DNA from 4 places in the Cellulomonas sp. ICMP 17802 genome. Region 1 is predicted to be linked to each of the others. Evidence: riboswitches for the same ligand, from Rfam matches in the RefSeq annotation. Region 1 holds a riboswitch; each other region holds the start of a gene.

The links. Region 1 has a riboswitch for S-adenosylmethionine ahead of AB5970_RS04720 (aminotransferase class V-fold PLP-dependent enzyme). Riboswitches for the same ligand answer to the same signal wherever they lie in the genome.
Region 2: linked by a shared signal. The riboswitch ahead of AB5970_RS03640 (NADPH-dependent FMN reductase) and the one ahead of AB5970_RS04720 (aminotransferase class V-fold PLP-dependent enzyme) in region 1 are both predicted to bind S-adenosylmethionine.
Region 3: linked by a shared signal. The riboswitch ahead of AB5970_RS03600 (LLM class flavin-dependent oxidoreductase) and the one ahead of AB5970_RS04720 (aminotransferase class V-fold PLP-dependent enzyme) in region 1 are both predicted to bind S-adenosylmethionine.
Region 4: linked by a shared signal. The riboswitch ahead of AB5970_RS01285 (methylenetetrahydrofolate reductase) and the one ahead of AB5970_RS04720 (aminotransferase class V-fold PLP-dependent enzyme) in region 1 are both predicted to bind S-adenosylmethionine.

The regions. Positions count from the first base shown of each region.
Region 1 is NZ_JBGFQZ010000002.1:230,377-233,573, forward strand. Features, by position in the region: gene AB5970_RS04710 (O-succinylhomoserine sulfhydrylase) at 1-570, opposite strand, end outside; gene AB5970_RS04715 (rhodanese-like domain-containing protein) at 567-980, opposite strand; SAM riboswitch class I at 991-1,091, opposite strand; SAM riboswitch class IV at 1,210-1,324, shown strand; gene AB5970_RS04720 (aminotransferase class V-fold PLP-dependent enzyme) at 1,368-2,756, shown strand; gene AB5970_RS04725 (YrdB family protein) at 2,963-3,197, shown strand, end outside.
Region 2 is NZ_JBGFQZ010000002.1:12,278-15,474, reverse strand. Features, by position in the region: gene AB5970_RS03650 (RNA polymerase sigma factor) at 1-913, opposite strand, end outside; gene AB5970_RS03645 (YciI family protein) at 951-1,337, opposite strand; SAM riboswitch class IV at 1,512-1,620, shown strand; gene AB5970_RS03640 (NADPH-dependent FMN reductase) at 1,637-2,164, shown strand; gene AB5970_RS03635 (flavin reductase family protein) at 2,161-2,706, shown strand; gene AB5970_RS03630 (LLM class flavin-dependent oxidoreductase) at 3,053-3,197, opposite strand, start outside.
Region 3 is NZ_JBGFQZ010000002.1:3,591-6,787, reverse strand. Features, by position in the region: gene AB5970_RS03605 (GNAT family N-acetyltransferase) at 1-283, opposite strand, end outside; gene AB5970_RS03600 (LLM class flavin-dependent oxidoreductase) at 285-1,391, opposite strand; SAM riboswitch class IV at 1,604-1,720, opposite strand; gene AB5970_RS03595 (L,D-transpeptidase) at 1,862-2,737, shown strand; gene AB5970_RS03590 (phosphatase PAP2 family protein) at 2,782-3,197, shown strand, end outside.
Region 4 is NZ_JBGFQZ010000001.1:244,286-247,482, reverse strand. Features, by position in the region: gene AB5970_RS01300 (TetR/AcrR family transcriptional regulator) at 1-47, shown strand, start outside; gene AB5970_RS01295 (DNA-3-methyladenine glycosylase I) at 118-708, shown strand; gene AB5970_RS01290 (hypothetical protein) at 781-996, shown strand; SAM riboswitch class I at 1,121-1,217, shown strand; gene AB5970_RS01285 (methylenetetrahydrofolate reductase) at 1,285-2,322, shown strand; gene metE (5-methyltetrahydropteroyltriglutamate--homocysteine S-methyltransferase) at 2,331-3,197, shown strand, end outside.

The sequences.
Region 1 (3,197 bases):
GTGCGCCAGCCGGCTCACGGCCGCGATGTCGACGAGGTCCTGCATGGGGTTGGACGGCGTCTCGAAGAACACGACGTCGGCCGGCGTCGAGAGCGCCTCCTCCCACTGCCCGAGCTCGTGCCCGTCGACGTAGTCGGTGCGGACGCCCCACTTGGCCAGGATCTCCTCGAAGATCACGACGGTGGACCCGAACAGCGCCCGCGCGGACACGATGCGCGAGCCCGACTGCACGATCGCGGCGATCGACGTGAAGACCGCCGACATGCCGGACGCCGTGGCGAACGCGGCCTCGGCGCCCTCGAGCAGCCGCAGGCGCTCCTCGAACGTCGACACCGTCGGGTTGCCGTAGCGCGAGTAGAGGAAGCGATCGGCCTCGCCGGCGAACGCGGCCTCGGCCTCGGCGGCGGCGTCGTAGACGTAGCCCTGCGTGAGGAACAGCGCCTCGGACGTCTCCTGGAACTGCGAGCGCACCAGCCCGCCGCGGACGGCGAGGGTGTCGGGCCGCAGGTCGGTGCGCGGCGCTCGGCGGTCGTCCCAGTCGGCCGGGCCGGGGACGCGCCGGGGGCTCACGCCTGCCGCCACGGGAGGCCGGCGGCGCGCCAGCCCGAGTGGCCGCGGTGGCCGTCGGGGCCGACGTCGCCCTCGAAGCCCTCGAGCACGTTGTACGCGGGACCCAGGCCCGCGGCGGTGGCGGCCTGCGCGGCGGCGATGGACCGCACGCCCGAGCGGCACAGGAACACCACGGGTCGGCCGGACGTGACGCCGGCGTCGGCGAGCTGCTTGAGGAACTGCGGGTTGGGCCGTCCCGACGGGTACGACACCCACTCGACCAGCGCCGCGCGGCCGTCGAGCGCCGCGGCGTCCGGGATGCCGACGTACCGCCACTCGGCGTCCGTGCGGACGTCGACGAGCACGGCGGTCTCGTCGGACGTCAGGAGGTCCCAGGCCTGCTGGGGGGTCAGGTCGCCGGCGTAGCTCATCAAAGCCCTCGTCTCATCGGTCCTGGCGGTAGCACCCTCGGCCGGGCACGTGGTGCCCGCGGGTTGCTGCGGCGTCGTCGAGCCAGATCTCTCAGCCGCTCTGGATGGTGCCGGCGATGCTACGCGCGGCGATGCCGCGGCTCCAACTGGTGGACAGGGTGTCCCGCTAGGCGAGACGAACCGCGCGGTGCGTTGACAGGCGCGGCGGGCTGCCGGGACCCTCGTTGCAGGTCATGAGCGCCAGCGTCAAGCCCCGGCTCGCTGGCCGGCAACCCTCCTCCGCGGCGGGGTGCCCCGGGTGACGACCTGGCCGCGTCCCGTCCGGGGCTCGGCAAGCGCGGGGTCCCACCGTCGACGGTGTTCCCCCGGAACGTGTCGGAGGACCCCATGACTGCCATCGCCGAGCGTCTCTCGTGTGCGACCGAGGTGAGCGCCCTGCTGCCCGTCGTCGGCGGAACGACGACCGTCCCGCTGGTGGACGGCACCCAGCGCGTCTACGCCAACCTCGACTACGCCGCCAGCGCTCCCGCGCTCGAGGCCGTAGCGGCCCGCGTGACCGAGGTGCTGCCGCTGTACGCCTCCGTGCACCGCGGGGCGGGCTACCTCTCCCAGGTGTCGACCGCGCTGTACGAGTCCGCGCGGCAGACCATCGCGCGGTTCGTCGACGCCCGTCCCGACGACGTCGCGATCGTCACCCGCAACACCACCGACTCGCTCAACCTGCTGGCCGGCGTCGTGCCCGCCGGGGGGCGTGTGCTGGTGCTGGACGTCGAGCACCACGCCAACCTGCTGCCCTGGGTCCAGTCGTCGGAGCGCCACGGCAACCGCACGACGATCCTGCCGATCGCCGGCACGGTCGCGGCGACGCTCGACGCCGTGCGCGACGAGCTCGCCCGCCAGCGGTACGCGCTGGTCACCGTGACGGGCGCGTCGAACGTGACGGGCGAGGCGCTGCCGATCGACCAGGTCGTCGCGCTCGCCCACGCCGCGGGCGCGAGGGTGGCGGTCGACGGCGCGCAGCTGGTTCCGCACCGCGGCTTCTCGCTGGCGTCGACGCACGCCGACTACGTGGCGTTCTCGGGCCACAAGACCTACGCACCGTTCGGCGCGGGGGCCCTCGTGGGTCGCCGCGACTGGCTCGACAGTGGCACGCCGTACCTCGCAGGGGGAGGTGCGGTGCGCGACGTGCGCGCCGACCGGACGATCTGGCAGCCCGCGCCGGCCCGGCACGAGGCGGGCTCGCCCAACGTGCTCGGCGCGATCGCGCTGGCCGAGGCGTGCGACCAGCTGGCGGCCCTCCCGGCCGGTGCCCTCGCGGCGCACGAGGAGGCGCTGCGGGCGCGCCTGGTCGAGGGGCTGTCGGGCATCGACGGCGTCGAGATCGCGCGCATCTGGCCCGACTCGGCGGCGCCGGTGGGCGTGCTGACGTTCACGGTGCCGGACCACGACCCGGGCCTGGTCGCGGCGTACCTCGCCGCCGAGCACGGCATCGGCGTGCGCGACGGCCGGTTCTGCGCCCACCCGCTGCTCGCGCACCTCGGGGCCTCGGGCGGCGCCATCCGGGCGTCGGTCGGCGTGGGCACCACCAGCGAGGCGGTCGACCGCCTGGTCGCCGCGCTGACGTCGTACCTGTCCGCCGGGCCGGCCGTGCGGTACGAGGTGGTCGACGGCTGCTGGGCGGTGGTCGACGACACCCGCCCGCTGCTCGCCGTGCACGGCCTGGACCACCTGGCGGCCACGGCCGCAGCGGCCTGCGGCCCGGCCCTGGACGACTGACCCCTGCCGCGGACGGCCCGGCACCGAGCTCACCTCGTCGAGCTCGGTGCTCCGGGCTGCCCTCGTCGAGCTCGACGGACGCCACCCGCGGTGAGGACGAGGGTTCGGCACGAGAACGCGGGTCCGGACCCTCGTTCTCGTGCGCACACCTCGTTGTCGCGGCGGCGCCGACCTCCAGCGCCCTGCCGAGCCGACAGGATGGTCCGGTGACCACACCACCGGCCGACCGACCAGCCGACCCGCCCGCGGTCGGCGTGCTCGGCGTGCTCGCCTTCCTCTGCGAGCTCGCCATGGTCGCGCTGCTGGCGGTGGCCGGGTGGCGGCTCGGGCCGAGCACCCCGGCGTCGCTCGCGCTGGCGGTCGGGCTGCCGGCCGTGGCCGTGGCGATCTGGGCGCGCTGGATGGCCCCGGCGTCGCGGCACCGGCTCCGGCGCGGGCCGC
Region 2 (3,197 bases), 220 kb from region 1:
CGGTCGCGCGCTCGAGCAGCCCGTACAGCGCGAGCAGCTGGGGCCAGTCGGTCTCGTCGGCGGTGGGCGCCTCGTCGTGCACCGCCGCGATCGCGGCCTGCAGCTGGTACTCCCCGACGGCACCCCGCCCGAGGGCGTCCTCGACCAGCGCGACCCCCTCGGCGATCATCGCCCGGTCCCACAGCCCGCGGTCCTGGTCCGCCAGCGGCACCAGCTCGCCGTGCGGGCCCGTGCGCGCGGGCCGGCGCGCGTCGGTGAGCAGGACGAGCGCGAGCAGCCCGGTCACCTCGGGGTCGTCGGGGAGGCTCGCGTGCAGCGCGCGGGTCAGCCGCAGGGCCTCGCCGGCGAGGTCGGCGCGCGCCACCGCGGCACCCGTCGTGCTGGCGTAGCCCTCGTTGAACATCAGGTAGAGCACCCGGAGCACGGCGCGCAGCCGCCCGGGGTAGTCCGCCGCCGACGGCATCCGGAACGGACCGTCCAGCTCGCGCAGCGTCCGGCGCGCCCGGCTGAGGCGCTGCGCCATCGTCGCCTCGGGCACCACGAACGCCCGCGCGATCTCCGCGGTGGTCAGGCCGCCGACCGACCGCAGCGTCAGCGCCACGGCCGACGTCGGGCTGAGCGCCGGGTGGCAGCAGCCGAAGAGCAGGAGCAGCGAGTCGTCGGACTGCACGGCCTCGGCGCCCGCGTCCATCGTCGCGACGAGCTCCTCGCGGCGGCGGCGCGCGTCCTCGCTGCGGTACCGGTCCACCAGCTTGTGGTCACCCACCACCACGAGCCACGCGTGGGGGTTGGCGGGGACACCGCCGACCGGCCACTGTGTCGTGGCGGCCAGCAGGGCCTCCTGCAGGGCGTCCTCGGCATCGGCCAGGTCCCCCGACCGCCGGACCAGCACGCCGAGGACCTGCGGCGCCAGCTCGCGCAGCAGGTTCTCGACCGTCCGGTCCGCGGGGTCAGTCGACAGGAGAGGGAGCCTCCATCAGCGCGCGGACCTCGAACACCTGCTGGATCGGGACGCCGTCCGGCCCGGGTGCCGCCGACGCCCTCGCGGCGATCTCGACGGCCCGCGCCTCGTCCTGGACGTCGACCATCCAGTAGCCCGCCAGGAACTCCTTCGACTCGGGGAACGGCCCGTCGAGCACGACCGGCGCGGACACCCCGTCGCTGCGGACGAACTTGGCCGTGCCCGGCCACGCGAGCCCCTGGCCGTCGACGAGCTCGCCGCTGGCCACCAGCTCCGCGCCGAGGTCGTGCTGGAACTGGATGTGGCGCCGCACGTCCTCCGGCGCCCAGGTGTCGATCGGGGGGACGCCCTCGACGTGGTACGTCATCATCAGCATGTACTTCACGATGCGCTCCCGGTGCTCTCGTCCCTGCGGACTCTCTCACTGCTGGGTCGGAGCCGGCCGCCCGTCCTCGACACGCATCCTCCCGGGTTCTCGGCGTGTCCGTCATTCGGGATTCTCCGGCGAAGCCCTTGCCGGGCGCCGACCCGTTGCTACAACTCCGCCCTAGGTCACGAGCACCAGCGCGAAGCCCCGGCTCGCTGGTCAGCAACCCCTCCACGACGGGGTGCTCCGGGAGATGACCCGGCCGTGCCGACCGGCGCGGCAAGCGTGCAGCGAGAAGGAGCTCCACCGTGGTCCAGCAGCAAGCCCCCTCCGTCGTCGCCCTCGTGGGCAACCCTCGGCCCGAGTCGCGCACCCTCGCGGCCGCGACCCGCGTCGCCGGCCGGCTCGCCGAGGGTGAGCAGGTCGGCACCGTCGACCTGGCGACGATCGGCCACCAGCTGTTCACGGCGGACCGCTCCCTGCTCGATCCCGCGCTCGCGACGGTCTCGGCCGCCCGCCTGCTCGTCGTCGCGACCCCCGTCTACAAGGCCACCTACACCGGGCTGCTCAAGTCGTTCCTCGACCTGTACGGGCCGGACGGGCTCGCCGGGGTGGTCGCCGTCCCGCTCGTGGTCTCGGGCGGCCCGGCGCACCTGCTCGCCGGCGAGGTTCACCTGCGGCCGCTGCTGGTGGAGCTCGGGGCGACCGTGCCCACCCGCGCCCTGGCCGTCACGGAGGCCGACCTGGCCGACCTCGACGCCGCGATCGACCGCTGGCTCGAGCGCGCCGCCGCCCCGCTGCGCGCCGCCCTCGACCTCGCGGTCGTCCCGGCATGACCGCCGAGCTCCTCCGCGTGCTCGACGCCGACCTCGCGGAGCAGGACGAGCCGCAGCTGAGCCCGCAGGCCTACAAGGACGTGTTCCGCCGGCACCCGGCGGGCGTCGCCGTGGTGACCCTGCTCGACGACGAGGGCCGGCCGGTCGGGTTCACCGCCACGTCGGTCATCTCCGTGTCGGCCGAGCCGCCCCTGCTGGCGTTCTCGCTGGCGTCGACGTCGTCCTCGTGGCCGGCCCTCTCGCGGGCGCGCACGCTGGCGATCAGCTTCCTGTCGGCCGCGCAGGACGACGTGTCCGCGCGGTTCGCGACGAGCGGCATCGACCGGTTCGCCGCGGGCGGCTGGGCCGCGCTCGACACCGGCGAGCCGGTCATCGACGGCGCGGTGTCCTGGCTGCGGGGCCGTGTCGTGCAGCGCGTCCCCGTCGGCGGGTCGTACCTGATCTCGGTCCGCGCCCTGGCGCACGGCATCGCCGACGAGGCGCTGCCGCTCGTCTACCACGACCGCACCTACCACCGGATCGGCGACCACACGGCCGTCTGACCGACCCGCGACGATGCCCCGGTGGTGATCCACCGGGGCCTCGCTGCGTCCGGACGTCACGGCTGCGGCGGGCAGCGGCCGGGCCGCGGCGGCGGTCGGCATTCCGGCGTCGATGCAGGGATGAATGCACGACACGTGGTCCAGGAGCCCACGAAACTCGCATCCATCTCCGCATCGACGCGGGCGACCCCCGACGCGAACGGGGAGGCCTCACTGCCTGCGACGCGCAACGTCCGCACTCGTGCGGGCCAGGACCCACCGGAGTGCGGACACTGTGGTCGGGTGATGCGCAACGTCCGCACTCGTGGGGGTCAGGACCCGCCGGAGTGCGGACGTTGCGGGTGGGTCAGCGGGAGCCCGACGCCGCGGAGGCGCCCACCAGCTCGCCGGCGGCCGCGAGGCCCCAGGCGCGCGCGAGGAGCTCGTCCGAGCGGGCCGTGTCGGCGGGGTCGTGCGTGATGGTGGTGACCAGCAGCTCGTCGGCACCGGTC
Region 3 (3,197 bases), 230 kb from region 1:
CCGGCCGGGTGAGCAGCGCGGCGTCCCCCAGCTCGGGCTCGGCGCGCAGCCGGAACGCGCCGCCCGCGACGGCCACGCCGTCGTCGAGCAGCAGGATCAGGTCGCCGTCGGGCGCCGCGAACTGCGGGGCCGGGTACCGCTCGAGCTCCTGGCGCAGGTCGTCGGCGGTGAAGTCGTCGCCGTACCGGGTCAGGTACTCGTGCGCGAGCTCGTCCAGCATCGGCCGCACGGCGTCGTCGAGCAGGCCGAAGGAGCGGACCGTGAGCGTGGTGGTGGTCGTCATGTCAGGCCGTCGCGGCGTAGCGGGCGGCGGCGAGCGGGAGGCCGAGCGTGTCGCGCAGCGTGGCGCCCGGGTACCCGAGGCGGAACCGGTCCGCCGCACGCAGCAGCGGGACGACGCCGTCGACGAGCGCAGGCAGGTCGGTGTGCACGGACGACGGGCGGACCACGAAGCCGTCGGCGATCTCGTCGTCCACCCACGTGGAGACCAGCTCCGCGAAGCCCGCGGTGGTGCCGACGAACGACAGCGTGCCGGCGTCGACGCCCTCGAGCTCGGCCAGCATCTCGTGCCGGGCCTGCGCGCTCGCCCGGTCCGGGCCGACGACGAGGTGGGTGTCGACCAGCACGCGCACGTCGCGCGGGTCACGACCGGCCGCGGCGACCGCCGCACGCACCCGGGCGCGGGCCTGCGCCGCCTCGTCGGGACCCGTGACGCGCACCCGCACCACGTCCGCGTGCCGGCCGGCCAGCTCGGTGGCCGCGGGGCTGTCCGCCCGCACCACGACCGGCGGGCGTCCCTGCGGAGGACGGGGTGCCGCGGTCGGGGGCGCGGCGGCGAAGTGCACGCCGTCGTGCGCGACGAACCGGCGGCGTGCCGACGGCGCCTCGGCGCTCTCGTCCCACCGGTCCCAGTGCCGGCCGACGACGCCGGCCGCCTCGGCGGCGGCCGCGACAGCCGCGGACTGCACCGCGGACGAGCGCGGACCCGCGGTCGGCACGTCGTCGATCCGGGTGTCCCAGCCCACCTGCCAGCCGGCGCGCCCGTGGCTCGCGTGGTCGATGGTCGCGACGGCCTTGGCCACGTGGGCCGCCGCCGTGTGCGTCGTGCCGACCGTGGACACCAGGCCGATGCCGGTGGTGCGGGGTGCCAGGCGCGCGGCGACAAGGGCCGCGTCGAGCCGGCCCTGCAGCGTGGTGCTGCGGCTCGGGTGCAGCGCGAAGTCGTCGTCGAACACCACGAAGTCGAGCGCGCCGCGCTGGGCGACGGTGACGAGCTCGAGCAGGCGGGCCGCGTCGAACAGGCGCTGGCCCCGCGAGCCGTGGTCGCGCCACGCGGCGGCGTGGGCGCCGGTGTCGCTGAGGTCGATGCCGAGATGGGCGTGCCGAGACATGGGTGTTCCGTTCCGGGTGCAGGTTCTGGGCGCGCCTCACCGAGCGCCGAGCGCTTCGGGGTACGCGTCGCGCGCCCCGGTCGCGGGGCGTGCGGAGGGGTGGGTCAGCCGGTCAGCGGCGACAGAGGGCCGGACAGGAACGCGTCAGCATCGAGCGGGTGGAGACCCCGGTCGCGTCCATGGTCCGTCCCTTCGTCCCGACGGTCGTCGGGGCTCGCATGTTGTCGACGGCGGCTGGAGCCACCGCGACCAGGTCCTCACCCGGGGCACCCCGCCATGCGGAGGGTTGCCATCCAGCTAGCCGGGGCTTCGCACTGGAAATCTTGACCTTATTGGTAGGGAATTTAGATCGGCGCCGCGGAGGCGTCAAACACCCGACCACATCGTGAGACCTGTGTCCCGACACGCGGGCGCTTTGCCGGATCACGTGCCGCGGCGCACGATGACCTCTCGGGACGAGAGGGGGCACGGTGGCACGAACGACGCTGACGGCCCTCCTCGCGGCCGCGGTCCTGGTCGTGACCGGGGCGTGCGCACCCGCGCCGGCCGGGGCGCCGGCCGCCCCCGTCGTCGTGGCACCCCCCGTCCCGGTGGCGAAGGCCGCCCCGCCGGCCGTCCCCGCGCCGCCGCCGGCGGACCTCGCCGCGCTGCCGGTGACCGATCCGCTGCACGTCGTCCCCGGCCTGCCCGGCACGGACGGGCTCGGCCCGCGCGCGAGCGACGACCCGGCACTGGGCCGGTGGCAGACCGCCGTCGTGGTGCGCGACACCGCCGCGCGCGTGGCCCCCGCCGGGGCCGCCGTCGCCGTCGTCCCCGTCCTCACGCTCGAGGTCCGCACCACGCTGCCGGTGATCGACCGGCACGGGCGCTGGCTTCGGGTCATGCTCGCCACCCGCGGGGCGCTGCCCAGCCAGGACCCGGCGCAGGTCAACGGCCGCAGCGCCTGGATCGACTCCGCCGACACCGAGGCCGCCGGCACCAGCTGGACCGTCCAGGTGGACACGGCGGCGCAGACCATCACGGTCGACGACGGCACGGCGACGCGGGTGTTCCCCACCACGGCGACCGGCAGCCCCGACAAGCCGACCCCGCACGTCCCCGCGTTCCTCGTCGGCACGCACTGGCTGGAGCCCGGCACCACGACGCCGCGCGTGCTGCTGCTCTCGACCCAGAGCGAGACGATGGACGACTACGACAAGGTGACCCACACGTCCGCCACGGCGATCCACACCACGACGCTGCGGGGCAGGGGTGAGGTGTCGAACGGGTGCGTGCGGGTGGCCGACGACGTCCTCGACCTCCTCTGGCAGGCGCCCGCCGGGACCGTCGTCACGACGGTCGGCTGACCGCTCGACGCGCGCGCGACCGCCGACGCCCCTAGCCTCCGGGGATGCGACCGCTCCCGCTCCGCCGCCGTGCGCTGCTGCGCGCCGCGGCGTTCGGGCTCGCGTTCACCGTCCCCGTCGCCGTTCTCGCCTACGTCGTGCGCGCGCAGGTGGAGGACGTCCTGCGGCTCGACCGGCAGGCGATCCAGGCGGCCACGGACTTCACGCGGGCGCACCCCGGCCTCGAGCAGGCGCTGATCGTCTGGCAGCAGGCCTTCCAGGCGAAGTGGGTCAACCTCGCCGCGACGCTCGTCTGCGTCTGGGTGTGGCGACGCCACGGCCTGACCACCCGGGCGCTGTGGGCGTTCCTCACGATCATGGCCGCCTGGGCCGTGCAGCTCGGGGCGAAGGGGCTCGTGCAGCGGGCGCGACCCGTGGTCGACGACGCCCTGGAGCACGCGCCCGGCTCCAGCTTCCCGTC
Region 4 (3,197 bases), on a different contig from region 1:
TCGACGGCATCGAGCGCCTCGTGGCGCTCGCCGGGCAGGCCGTGTGAGCCGCCCACAGCCCCGACGCGTCCACACGCCGGCGGCGGTGGTGTCGGCGGCGGCGGGCAGACTCACCGCATGACCACGACGGACGACGTGCGCACGGGCCGCTGCTTCGGCGACGGCAACCCTCTGTACGAGCAGTACCACGACGAGGAGTGGGGCGTGCCGGTCCACGGCGAGCACGCCCTGTTCGAGCGGTTCGCGCTCGAGGGGTTCCAGTCCGGCCTCGCCTGGATCACCGTGCTCCGCAAGCGGCCCGCCTTCCGGGCGGCGTTCGCCGACTTCGACCCGGAGGTGGTCGCGGAGTTCGGCGACGACGACGTGGCCCGGCTCATGGCGGACGCCGGCATCGTGCGCAACCGCGCGAAGATCGAGGCGACCATCGCCAACGGGCGCGCGCTCCGCGAGCTGCACGCCGCCGGGCGCACGCTGGACGGGGTGCTGTGGTCGCACGCGCCCGACCGAACCGGGTACGTCCGGCCCCTGACCTGGGCGGGCGTCCCCGCGCAGACGGACGAGTCGCGCGCGCTCGCCCGCGAGCTCAAGTCGCTCGGCTTCCGGTTCGTCGGACCGGTCACCGCGTACGCGGCCATGCAGGCCTGCGGCGTCGTGGACGACCACCTGGCCACCTGCCCGTCGGCCGCCGTGGCTCACCCTCCGGAGTGACGACTACTCCTGGCGGGTGACGCTCGCGCGGGGGTCTCGGCACCGGGATGGGCGCGGACTACAGTGCCGCCCATGACGGAGATGCCCGACCCCGACGCCCGGCGTGACGCCGTGCGCGCGGCGGCCGAGGCGCTGACGGACAACGTCGCCCCGGACGCCGGGGTCCTCGCGGCGGTCCAGGACGGGCTCCTGTCCGTCCCCGCCGGCTCCCCCACCTCGTGGTTCGACGTGCCGTCGCAGCGCAGCCGCATGCAGACCGGCAACCTCGCCCCCCGCCGCCCGCACTGACGCTCCGGCCACCCGCTCTGCCGCACGTCCTGGACGCGCGGTGGTGCCGCACAACCGTCGGACATCGTCGTCTCACGGGTCGAGCACTGTTGCCCAGCATGTGATCGGCGGTCTACCATCGCGCCTACCATCCAGAGCGGCCGAGAGACCTGGCTCGACGACGCCGCAGCAACCCCCCTCCCCGCCGAGGGTGTGGGTGCTTCCGCCAGGGACGATGGAGTGAGCAATGTCCCCGCAGACCACGTGTCCCCCCACCGCCCCGGTGGCGACCACCTCGCTGGTCGCGTCGTGAGCGCGGCCGCCGTGGAGCCTCGCACGCCCGGCCTGCACGCCGCGCCGGCCCCTCGCGCGCACACCGCGAACGACCGTCCGACCGTCTCGTTCGAGCTCTTCCCGCCGCGCAACCCGGACGCCGCGCCCCGCCTGTGGGCCACCATCCGGGCGCTCGAGTCGGTCCACCCCGACTTCGTCTCGGTGACCTACGGGGCGTCGGGCAAGACGCGGGTCACCACGCGCGCGCTGGTCCGCCGGCTGCTGCGCGAGACCACGCTCAACCCGATCGCCCACCTCACCTGCGTCGGCACGTCGCGCGCGGAGATCACCGAGATCGTGGGGGAGTTCCTCGACGAGGGTCTGCGCTCGTTCCTCGCGCTGCGGGGGGACCCGCCCACCGACCAGACGGACTGGGAGGCCCACCCCGACGGGCTCCAGACCGCGGGCGAGCTGGTCGCGCTGCTGCGCGACATCGAGGCCCAACGGTGCGCGGACAGCCCCTCGCAGGCCGTCCGGGCACGCGTGCGCCCGCTGTCGGTCGCCGTGGCGGCGTTCCCGCGCGGCAACCACGCCACCGGCGGCACCCGCGCGCAGGACGTCGCCTCGCTGCTGGCCAAGCAGCAGGCCGGCGCCGACTTCGCGATCACGCAGGTGTTCTTCGACGCCGACGACTACCTGGGTATCGTGGCGGAGGCCCGTGAGGCCGGCGTGACCATCCCGATCATCCCGGGCATCATCCCGACCACGGACCCGGCCCGCCTGCTGCGGGTCCAGGAGCTCACCGGCGTCCCCGTGCCGGGCCGGCTGCTGGACCTGCTCGGCTCCGCCGACGACGAGCTCGACCGCCACCGCCGGGGTATCCGGGCCAGCGTCGACCTGGTCAACGGCGTCCTGGACGGCGGGGCGCCCGGCGTCCACCTGTACACGTTCAACCAGCACCATGCCGCACTTGACCTGCTCGAGGGTGCACACCTCGACGGCGGAGCTCGGACAGCTCCGGACCTGGCCGGCTGGCCGCAGGACACGGCACCCGCCCGACCCCCGAGGGACTGAGTAGACACATGAGCGACACCACCCCCACGTTCCCCGCGAGCTCCGTGCTCGGGTACCCCCGCATCGGCCCGCGCCGCGAGCTGAAGAAGGCCCTCGAGGCGTTCTGGGCCGGCCGCACCACGGCCGACGAGGTCGAGGCCACCGCCGCCGACCTGCGCAAGCGCACCCGCACGCGCCTGGCCGAGCTCGGCCTGGCCACCGACGTGCCGGCCATCCCCAGCGCCTTCTCGTTCTACGACCAGGTGCTCGACGCCACCGCCGTGGTGGGTGCCGTGCCGGCCCGCTTCGCGGACCTCGTCGGCGCCGACGGCTCGCTCGACCTCGCCGGCTACTCCACGGTGGCCCGCGGCCGCGGCGACGACCTGCCGCTCGAGATGACCAAGTGGTTCGACACCAACTACCACTACCTGGTGCCCGAGATCGGCCCGGAGACCACGTTCCGGTTCGCCAGCGACCGCCCGGTCCGGGAGTTCGCGGAGGCCCTCGCGGACGGCGTGCTCACCCGCCCGGTGCTCGTCGGCCCCGTCACCTACCTCGCGCTGGCCAAGGCCACCGAGGACGCCCCCGAGGGCTTCGCGCCGATCGACCGCCTGGCCGACCTGCTGCCCGTCTACGCCGAGCTGCTCACGGCCCTCGCCGCGGCCGGTGCCACGTGGGTCCAGCTGGAGGAGCCCGCCCTGGTCTCCGACTCGGTCACGGTCCCGGCCGATCAGCTGCTCGCCGCCGTCATCGAGGCGTACCGCGCGCTGGCGACGGACCTGACCGACCGCCCGGCCATCCTCGTCGCGGCGCCCTACGGCGACCTCGGCGCGGCGTTCCCGGTGCTGGCCGCGACGGACGTCGAGGCGATCGGGATCGACCTGGTCCGCGGCCAC